DNA from 2 places in the Paenibacillus vortex V453 genome. Region 1 is predicted to be linked to the other one. Evidence: riboswitches for the same ligand, from Rfam matches in the RefSeq annotation. Region 1 holds a riboswitch; the other holds the start of a gene.
The links. A riboswitch is a leader RNA that binds a small molecule or an ion and turns the genes downstream of it on or off. The one in region 1 is predicted to bind cyclic di-AMP.

Region 2: it holds a riboswitch for cyclic di-AMP, as region 1 does, so the genes downstream of both, PVOR_RS02040 (3D domain-containing protein) here and ehuB (ectoine/hydroxyectoine ABC transporter substrate-binding protein EhuB) in region 1, are expected to answer to the same signal.

Annotation. Positions count from the first base shown of each region.
Region 1 is NZ_ADHJ01000053.1:154,265-158,458, reverse strand. Features, by position in the region: gene PVOR_RS27465 (SDR family NAD(P)-dependent oxidoreductase) at 1-1, shown strand, start outside; gene PVOR_RS32920 (exosporium glycoprotein BclB-related protein) at 72-458, opposite strand; partial or broken gene PVOR_RS33195 (hypothetical protein) at 578-877, shown strand; cyclic di-AMP (ydaO/yuaA leader) riboswitch at 1,522-1,668, shown strand; gene ehuB (ectoine/hydroxyectoine ABC transporter substrate-binding protein EhuB) at 2,016-2,870, shown strand; gene ehuC (ectoine/hydroxyectoine ABC transporter permease subunit EhuC) at 2,872-3,525, shown strand; gene ehuD (ectoine/hydroxyectoine ABC transporter permease subunit EhuD) at 3,529-4,191, shown strand.
Region 2 is NZ_ADHJ01000004.1:13,194-17,387, forward strand. Features, by position in the region: gene PVOR_RS02035 (TatD family hydrolase) at 1-760, shown strand, start outside; cyclic di-AMP (ydaO/yuaA leader) riboswitch at 967-1,181, shown strand; gene PVOR_RS02040 (3D domain-containing protein) at 1,454-2,641, shown strand; gene rnmV (ribonuclease M5) at 2,836-3,387, shown strand; gene rsmA (16S rRNA (adenine(1518)-N(6)/adenine(1519)-N(6))-dimethyltransferase RsmA) at 3,384-4,194, shown strand, end outside.

The DNA of each region.
Region 1 (4,194 bases):
AACCATATGAAGAAGCCCCGAGCATGCTCGGGGCTTCTTTGTTATATATGACAGATACGGGATAGGGCAAATTATATAATGCTGACGCCAGCACTGCCGTAACCGGCAGTTGCAGTGATCAGAGTCAGACCTGTTGCTGTTGTGGAGAATACCATCAACAAGCGGGTATTTGCTGCAACCGGAATAGCCAGGCCATCCAAGAAGCCGTTGCTGACCGTACCCAATGTGACTGCGCCGGTATATGGGGGAGCCAATGTGACAAGGGCACCGGGGATTGGCGTGAAGATATTGCTTGTAGCCGGAGCGCTGTACAGCTGGGCTGTGACCGTAACAGTAGTTCCAAGCAGGTCGAGTGCCAAGGTGTTGCTGAAGGTTGCGGAAATTGCCGTGATGGTGCCTGCGCGTGGCGTATTGAAAGCAAAGTCAAGCGCAGTACCTCCCGCACCCGTAAGGTCGATCGTTCCGCCAGCGAGCGTAACGGTTGGTACCCGAAATACCGAAGCCTACGAGACCAACCGTTCCGACCAAACCTCCAACAATGGTTGTAAGCGCAAGAGGTATGCCGGATGCGAAAGGAATGATCGCTCCTCCACCTGGCAACCCAGTAGCCCCTGTTGGCCCAGTAGGGCCGACGGCTCCAGCAGGACCAACGGGTCCGATCGCTCCAGCAGCACCGGCAGGTCCGACAGGTCCAACAGGTCCAACGGGTCCTGCAGGTCCTGTTGGACCCGGAATGCCTGTTGACGATCCAGCAGGTCCAGCAGGCCCAATTGGCCCAGCTGGCCCGACCGGTCCAACGGGTCCAAGAGCTCCAACCGGCCCCACAGGTCCGACTGGTCCAAGAGGTCCCTGCGGTCCAACCGGTCCGCGGGGACCTCTGACACAGTGGCGACGAATCGGCTTGTGTCCACCTTTACCACTATTGCCGTTATCAGGACATCTTTTTTTCTTGGCGTGCAGTACTTTTTTCTCTATCTTTTTAAGAGCACACAATTTTCTCTTTCTAGAAGAACGATCCAAATCAAGCACCTCCTTTAGATTTGCTTTATACTACGCAAATGCTCTCTTAGCCGCATGGGTTAACAGCTTATAAATGATAGATATATACCTATTATTTTAAGAATGTACGATAGCCTCTGAGGAATCAGTCTATAAACGAATAGCGAAAAAAAGCGATCGTGATGATATTGGAATAGCGAAATTGGGGGCTAACAAAGCTTATAAGTGGATCGTGTTAGAAAAAAAAAAATTCTGTTTCGAAGTTGAGGGCTTGTCCCCTCTGCATCGTTCATGATTCATGTCATGAATGATCTACCGCATGAATTATCTGTTATCTGATGGGCGCAATGCCTGCTGTATAGCGAAAAACACACCTCCGAACAAGGAGGCGACAGGCAGGGGACAGCCCTGAATTTGTGGAGATTATGGCTACTAATATGCCTTGGAAGAGCGCTGATTTCACCTCCGAATTTCCAGAAAATGCAGCTCCAGGGGTTTGACTTTTACTGAGCTTCCCTTTATCATGAACACACGCTTAGTTTCCGGCATACATTTCCGGAGAGCGGGGGAACCAGTTTCATCAGGGGCGAGTCACTTGAATTCACGAGTGTAGGGTACCATCTTACCCGAGTCCGTCAGCTAACCTCGTCAGCAGTGGATGGGTCTTGTATACATAATGGATGTTCATAACAAAGGCCCTTTATTCTCTATAGGGGCCTTTTCTCTATTTTTTGACCCCCTGCTGGCGGAGCTATGTCTAGATCCCCTGTTTGGTGGTCTTTTTGTATTCTGCAAAAGAGGAGGGCAATGCCTGCTAATGTTTAGCCAATTGAATCAGTCAGACGGTTTGGGTTTACAAGGCACAGGGAAATGGATGCAACCTCTCCCCTGAGCCCCCGGACTGTGCAAGTGTGTCTGAATGTCACATATCCGAGTTAACACATGTGTTAACATGGATAATTTCATCATGCCGTTTTTAGGAACGACAAAGTCATTGCGAAAGGTTGTGGAAGGTGTTGAAGAAAGTTGTTGTGCTGTTGTTGTCATTGGTTATGGTGGTATCGCTCGCGGCCTGCGGCGATAAGGGGAGCACGCTGGAACGGGCCAAAGAGCAGGGGTACATTACCGTAGGTTTTGCCAATGAAAAGCCTTATGCCTACAAAGAGGCCAGCGGGGAGCTTACAGGCGAAGCCGTTGAGATTGCCCGTGTCATTCTGGAGCGACTTGGCATTAAGGAGATGAGAGGTGAGCTTACGGAGTTCGGCTCCCTGGTTGCCGGGCTTCAGGCGGAACGGTTTGACCTGATCACTGCAGGCATGTTCATCAATCCGGACCGCTGCTCCGCCGTTTTGTTTGCTAATCCGGAGTACAGCATAGGGGAAGCTCTTGCCGTGAAGCAAGGGAATCCAAGTGGACTCGGAAGTTACGAAGATATTGCCAAGGATGATCAGGCGAAGGTGGCCGTCATGACTGGCGCGGTTGAAATCGGCTATATGGAGAAGTCAGGCATCCCTTCGGACCGGATCATACAGGTTCCCGATCAGGCCTCGGCCATCAGTGCCCTCCAGGCAGACCGGGTGCAGGCGATTACCATGACGGGACCGTCCCTGCAGGCGATGCTCGATTCGGCCAGCGATGACAACATCGAACGCGTCGCGGATTTCGAACAGCCGGTCATCGACGGTGAAAGCGTTCGGGGCTATGGGGCCACGGCATTCCGTCAAGCGGATACCGAATTCCAGGAGGCTTATAATGCGGAGCTTGAAAAAATGAAGGAGTCAGGTGAGCTGCTGGAGATCTTGCAGAAGTTTGGATTTACCGAAGAAGAGCTGCCGGGCGAGATGACAGCCGCTGCGCTTTGCGGTGAATAGTATGCCGAATTCATGGATCGATTTTCTTCCTACTCTGCTGAAAGGAGCGGAGATTACGGTTTTGGTCGCCTTCTTTTCAGCTGTTCTGGCCATTGCCATGTCCTTCGCAGCCGGTTTATCCAGACTGTCGAAGCTGTGGATCGTCCGCACGGTTACAGCCGTGTATGTGGAAATCTTTCGGGGAACCTCCTTGCTGGTGCAGCTGTTCTGGTTGTATTTTGCTCTTCCGTTTATCGGCATTGAGCTTCCCAAAATGCTGGCAGCCATCCTTGCGATTGGATTCAACTTTGGCGCATATGGCTCCGAGATTGTCCGAAGCGCGGTGCTGGCTGTTCCAAAAGGACAGTGGGAAGCTTCGGTGGCGCTTAATATGAAGCCATGGCAAAGGATGTGGAATGTTATATTGCCTCAAGCTTCACTGCGAATGCTCCCGCCATTCGGAAATCAGCTGGTGGAACTCATCAAATCTACGTCACTTGTCTATTTCATCACGATGGCGGATCTGACGTATCAGGCCATGGTGCTGCGCAACAACTATATTTCCTGGACAACCGAGATTCTGGTGCTGCTGCTTCTTATGTATTTTGTCATAGCTACGCTTGTCTCGATGGCAGTTCGGCTGCTGGAGCGTAAATGGACGACGGGGAGGCTATAGCGGATGTGGGATTGGAATTATGTGTTTGATATCCTGCCGGAATTGCTGAGTGCATTAAAAATGACGGTATGGGTGACGCTCTGCGCTTTTGTGGTGGCCTTGATAATCGGGCTGCTGCTTGCCTTTGCTGCTCGAAGCCAGTGGAAGCCTGTGTCGCTCATGACCAAAGGTATTATCGAATTTATCCGCAATACACCGCTGCTGGTTCAGGTCTTCTTCCTGTACTACAGTCTGCCGCTCCTTACCGGAATCTCCATTCCGGCCTTCTATGCCGGGGTGATCGGTCTTGGGCTGCATTACAGTACGTATCTGTCCGAAGTGTATCGTTCTGGCATCGAAGGGGTCCCCAAGGGGCAGTGGGAAGCTGCAACTGCTCTGAATTACACGAAAACTCAAACCTGGCGGAGCATTATTCTGCCGCAAGCGGTGCCGCCTATTATTCCGGTGCTGGGCAATTATTTGATTGTCATGTTTAAGGAGACACCGATTCTGTGTGCCATTACGCTTGTTGAGATGATGCTGACAGCCAAGAATATCGTTTCCCAGTCGTTTCGTGCATTCGAGCCGTATACGCTGGTTGGCATTCTGTTCCTGATTATCAGTTATATCGCGTCTTTGCTGGTGCAAAGGCTGGAGAAACGAATGAATCTGCAGCGTGGAAAATAAGGA
Region 2 (4,194 bases), on a different contig from region 1:
GTTCGACACGCATACTCATCTGGATGCTCCCCAATTCGACGAGGACCGGGAGGAAACCATCGCGCGGGCGCTTGAAGCCGGCGTGAGCCGGATGATTAACATCGGATTTAACCGGGAGACCATACCGACCACGATGAAGCTGGCAGAGAACTATGACTTTATATATGCAGCGGTAGGCTGGCATCCTGTAGATGCCATCACCATGGAGGATCAGGATCTGGATTGGATCGCCTCCCTATGCAGTCATGAGAAGGTGGTGGCTATCGGGGAGATTGGTCTGGACTATTATTGGGATACATCCCCAAAAGAAGTACAGCATCAAGTATTCCGCCGCCAAATCGGACTGGCTCGGGAACTGAACATGCCCATTGTCATCCATAACCGGGATGCACATGAAGATATCGTAAAGATTCTGAGGGAGGAAAAAGCCGCTGAGGTCGGCGGTGTAATGCACTCCTTCTCCGGGAGCTGGGAAACGGCCAAAATGTGTCTGGATATGGGATTCCATATTTCATTTGGAGGACCGATTACCTTCAAGAATGCGAAGCAGCCTAAAGAGGTATTGGCGCAGGTTCCACTCGATCGATTATTGATCGAAACGGACTCGCCTTATCTGACCCCCCACCCCTTCCGCGGGAAGCGAAATGAGACCGCTTATGTAAAATTAGTGGCGGAGACCGCAGCCGAGATTAAGGGCATGTCCTTAGAGGAATTGGCCCAAATTACCACCAAAAATGCACTGGAACGATTTGGCATTTAACGAAATTGAGAGCAAAAGCGATGAAAAAGAGAGCATTTTCGATTAATTAAAGTTTTTTAATCAGAAAAGGCGTTGATATTACAATATTTTAACCATTTACATCAGAAAATGTGGTTGATTGTTGCTTTACAACCTGCATGTAAACAGGATATCATCTTTTCAGTGATAAGAAGCTGCGATGTGCAGATCGCCAGCCGAATATTTCATGAACCGTCTCGCTTAATCTCCGAAATTCTGGAGAACGGGGGAACCGATACTGCCGTGCATACAGGTCTGAATGCACCAAGCCGTATTTGATTTCTTTATCGGGTCTTTGGGGTGAATTTGAAGGATCTCGCCATGAGCGGGTATCCGGATATAGGGCGTCTCTCTTACGTCCGAACCCGACAGCTAACTCCGTAAGCGAAATAAGAGGGGAAATCTCGTGCATACCATTTCCATGATTCTAATCATCAGGAAGCCACGTTAGAGCCTCTAGTACTCTTTCAATGGCTTTCTTTTATTTTTGAATAATGGCGAAGGGATCATCATACTCTTGGTAATCAGGAGGTGGTGGTAGATGGACGGGAAGACGGGAATTGACGCAGGGTGTTAGATAGATAGCAGGGCGCCTTGTGAGAATAATTGCTATAGTCACGTCAAATGCATTCATGCGTTACTGAAGACGGCGGGACTATGAAGGAGGATGGAATAGTGGGCATTTTTCAACCTGAAGAAACCCATGAATCACAATCATCCAGCATGTCTTACGCATTGAGATGGAAGCATGACAATTTGCGTCAATTGATGTTGCTCGGCACGATGGGAGCCGTTACGGTATCACTTCTCGTTTCGTTGATTGTACATGATCAGACAGGCAAGGAAGTTCAGCTTGTGGTCGATGGTCGTGTCACCACAGTAGAAACACGTGGATCATTGCTGCAGGAATTGCTGGATGAGCAAGCGATCACGTTGAGCCCAGAGGATCAGATTTCGATGCCTCTAAACGGTGCGATCCAGGACGGCGACCGGATCATCATTGAACGGGCAGTTCCAGTCAAGGTTACAGTTGGCAGCAAAACCAAAACCATATTTACATCCCAGGATACGGTTGATCATGTACTGAAAGAAGCTGGCATTACGATCCAGGGTGAAGATATAGTACAACCGGCACAGCATACGAAGCTTACCAGCGATATGAGTATCAACGTCGTGCGCGTTACGAAACAAAACGTTAAGGAAACAGAAGACCGGGAATTTCGTGTGATTAAGACAGCCGATCCATCGCTCGAAAAGGGTGACAACCGCGTGATTCAGCGGGGTGAGTCCGGCATCATGGTAAATCACTATGAGAAGGTCTATCACGATGGCAAGCTGGTTTCCAAGACCAAGGTTTCCCAGGAGATTGAGCGCAGAACGAAGGACAAAATTATTGCTGTAGGCACGAAAAAAGTGGAGAAACCCGCTATTGCTCAAGCGGCAGCCACCGATGTGAAAGCAACACCGGCTAAACTCTCCGGCACGAAAAAGGTAACAACCGCCAAAGCGGTGGAGAATAATGTGGCTTCTCGGGCAGGCGTTGATTTTAAATACAAAAAGGTATTGAACAACGTGTCGATGACGGCGTATTCTGCCGAGCAGCAAGGAATCGGCACTCGGACAGCATCCGGAACACGTGTGACGGAAGGTCGGACGATTGCGGTAGATCCTAATATCATCCCCATCGGATGGTGGGTGTATATTGAAGGGATCGGCTTCCGTCGTGCGGAAGATACGGGCGGTGCCATCAAAGGAAACAAAATTGATGTTTATTACGATTCGTTGAAATCCGCCATGAATTTCGGACGTAAAAGCGGCCGTACTGTTTACGTGATCGGTCCGGTTAAACCTGAATTGAACTAAACGAATGAATTCCAATTTACAATGCCATTCTAATGCTATACTATTTAGCTTATAATAAATGATGATGAAGAAGAGGGAATCTTTCCTCTTCTTTTGTTTTGTAAAAAACGAGTAATAATATAAGGCCTATGGGGCTTGAAGCTGACCATTCGCTGTACAAGCCGGCCTTGCTTGGAAAGGAAGAGAGCAATCGCATGATTAAAGAAGTAATCGTTGTGGAGGGCAGGGACGACACGGTAGCCATTAAACGGGCCGTGGACGCGGATACGATCGAAACGGGCGGTTCTGCCATCAATAAGCAAATCCTTAAACGCATCGCGCTTGCCCAGGAGCGCAGAGGCGTTATTATATTAACGGACCCCGATCATGCAGGAGAGCGGATTCGGAAAATCGTGGAGCAGGGCGTGCCAGGCTGCAAACACGCCTTCATTCCGGAAGAGGACGCTACCCGAAAAGGGGATATCGGCGTTGAGAACGCCTCTCCTGAGGCCATTTTGCGTGCGCTGGAGCGGGTCCACACCTCCTTCGAGGGCAGAGAGAGCCTGATCAGTCTGGAGGACATGATGGAGGCCGGTTTATCGGCCCATCCGGAGGCAGCGGCAAGACGGATGGCGATGGGAAACCTGCTGGGCATCGGATATTGCAACAGCAAGCAGTTTCATAAACGACTGGCCACGTTTCAAATATCACGTGAAGAATTTCTGGCCGCGCTGACGCAGCTGGAAGAGGGGGGCGTAAAATCATGAGCCGGTTCGAGGATATATCAACACCAAGACGGACGAAGGAGATCATCTCACGTCATGGATTCTCCTTCAAGAAGAGTTTGGGTCAGAACTTTCTCATCGATCAGAATATTCTCTACAAAATCGTGGAAGCCGCAGGATTAGATGAGGATAAAGGAGCGCTAGAGATCGGTCCTGGCATCGGAGCATTGACGGAGAAGCTTGCACAGACTGCGGGAACGGTTACAGCGATAGAGATCGATCAGCGCTTGATTCCGATCCTGAGGGAAGTGCTGGAGCCTTATGAGAACGTGAAGGTTCATCATGGGGACGTATTGAAGGTGGACCTTCATGAGTTGTTCCAACAAGACTTTGGGGGTGTATCGAAAGTCAGCGTCGTTGCGAATCTTCCGTATTACGTGACAACGCCGATTCTGATGAAGCTGCTCGAGGAGAAGCTGCCGCTGGAGAATATCGTCGTGATGATCCAGAAAGAAGTAGCAGAGCGTATGGCTGCGGCACCGGGAAGCAAGGATTACGGGAGTCTCAGCATCGCCGTCCAATATTACAGTGAGCCTAAGCTGGTCTGTATCGTGCCGCATACCGTATTTATTCCGCAGCCCAATGTCGCTTCGGCTGTTATTCGCCTAGCCGTACGGGAAGAGCCACCTGTCAGCGTAGAAGACGAAGGGTTTTTCTTCGAAGTGGTACAGGCTTCTTTTGCACAGCGGCGGAAGACCATCGCCAATAACCTGAAGAGCCGGTTCTTTGCGGGTGAAGGACGTGAGCGGCTGGAACAGCTGCTGCAGGAAGCGGGAATTGTGCCTTCAC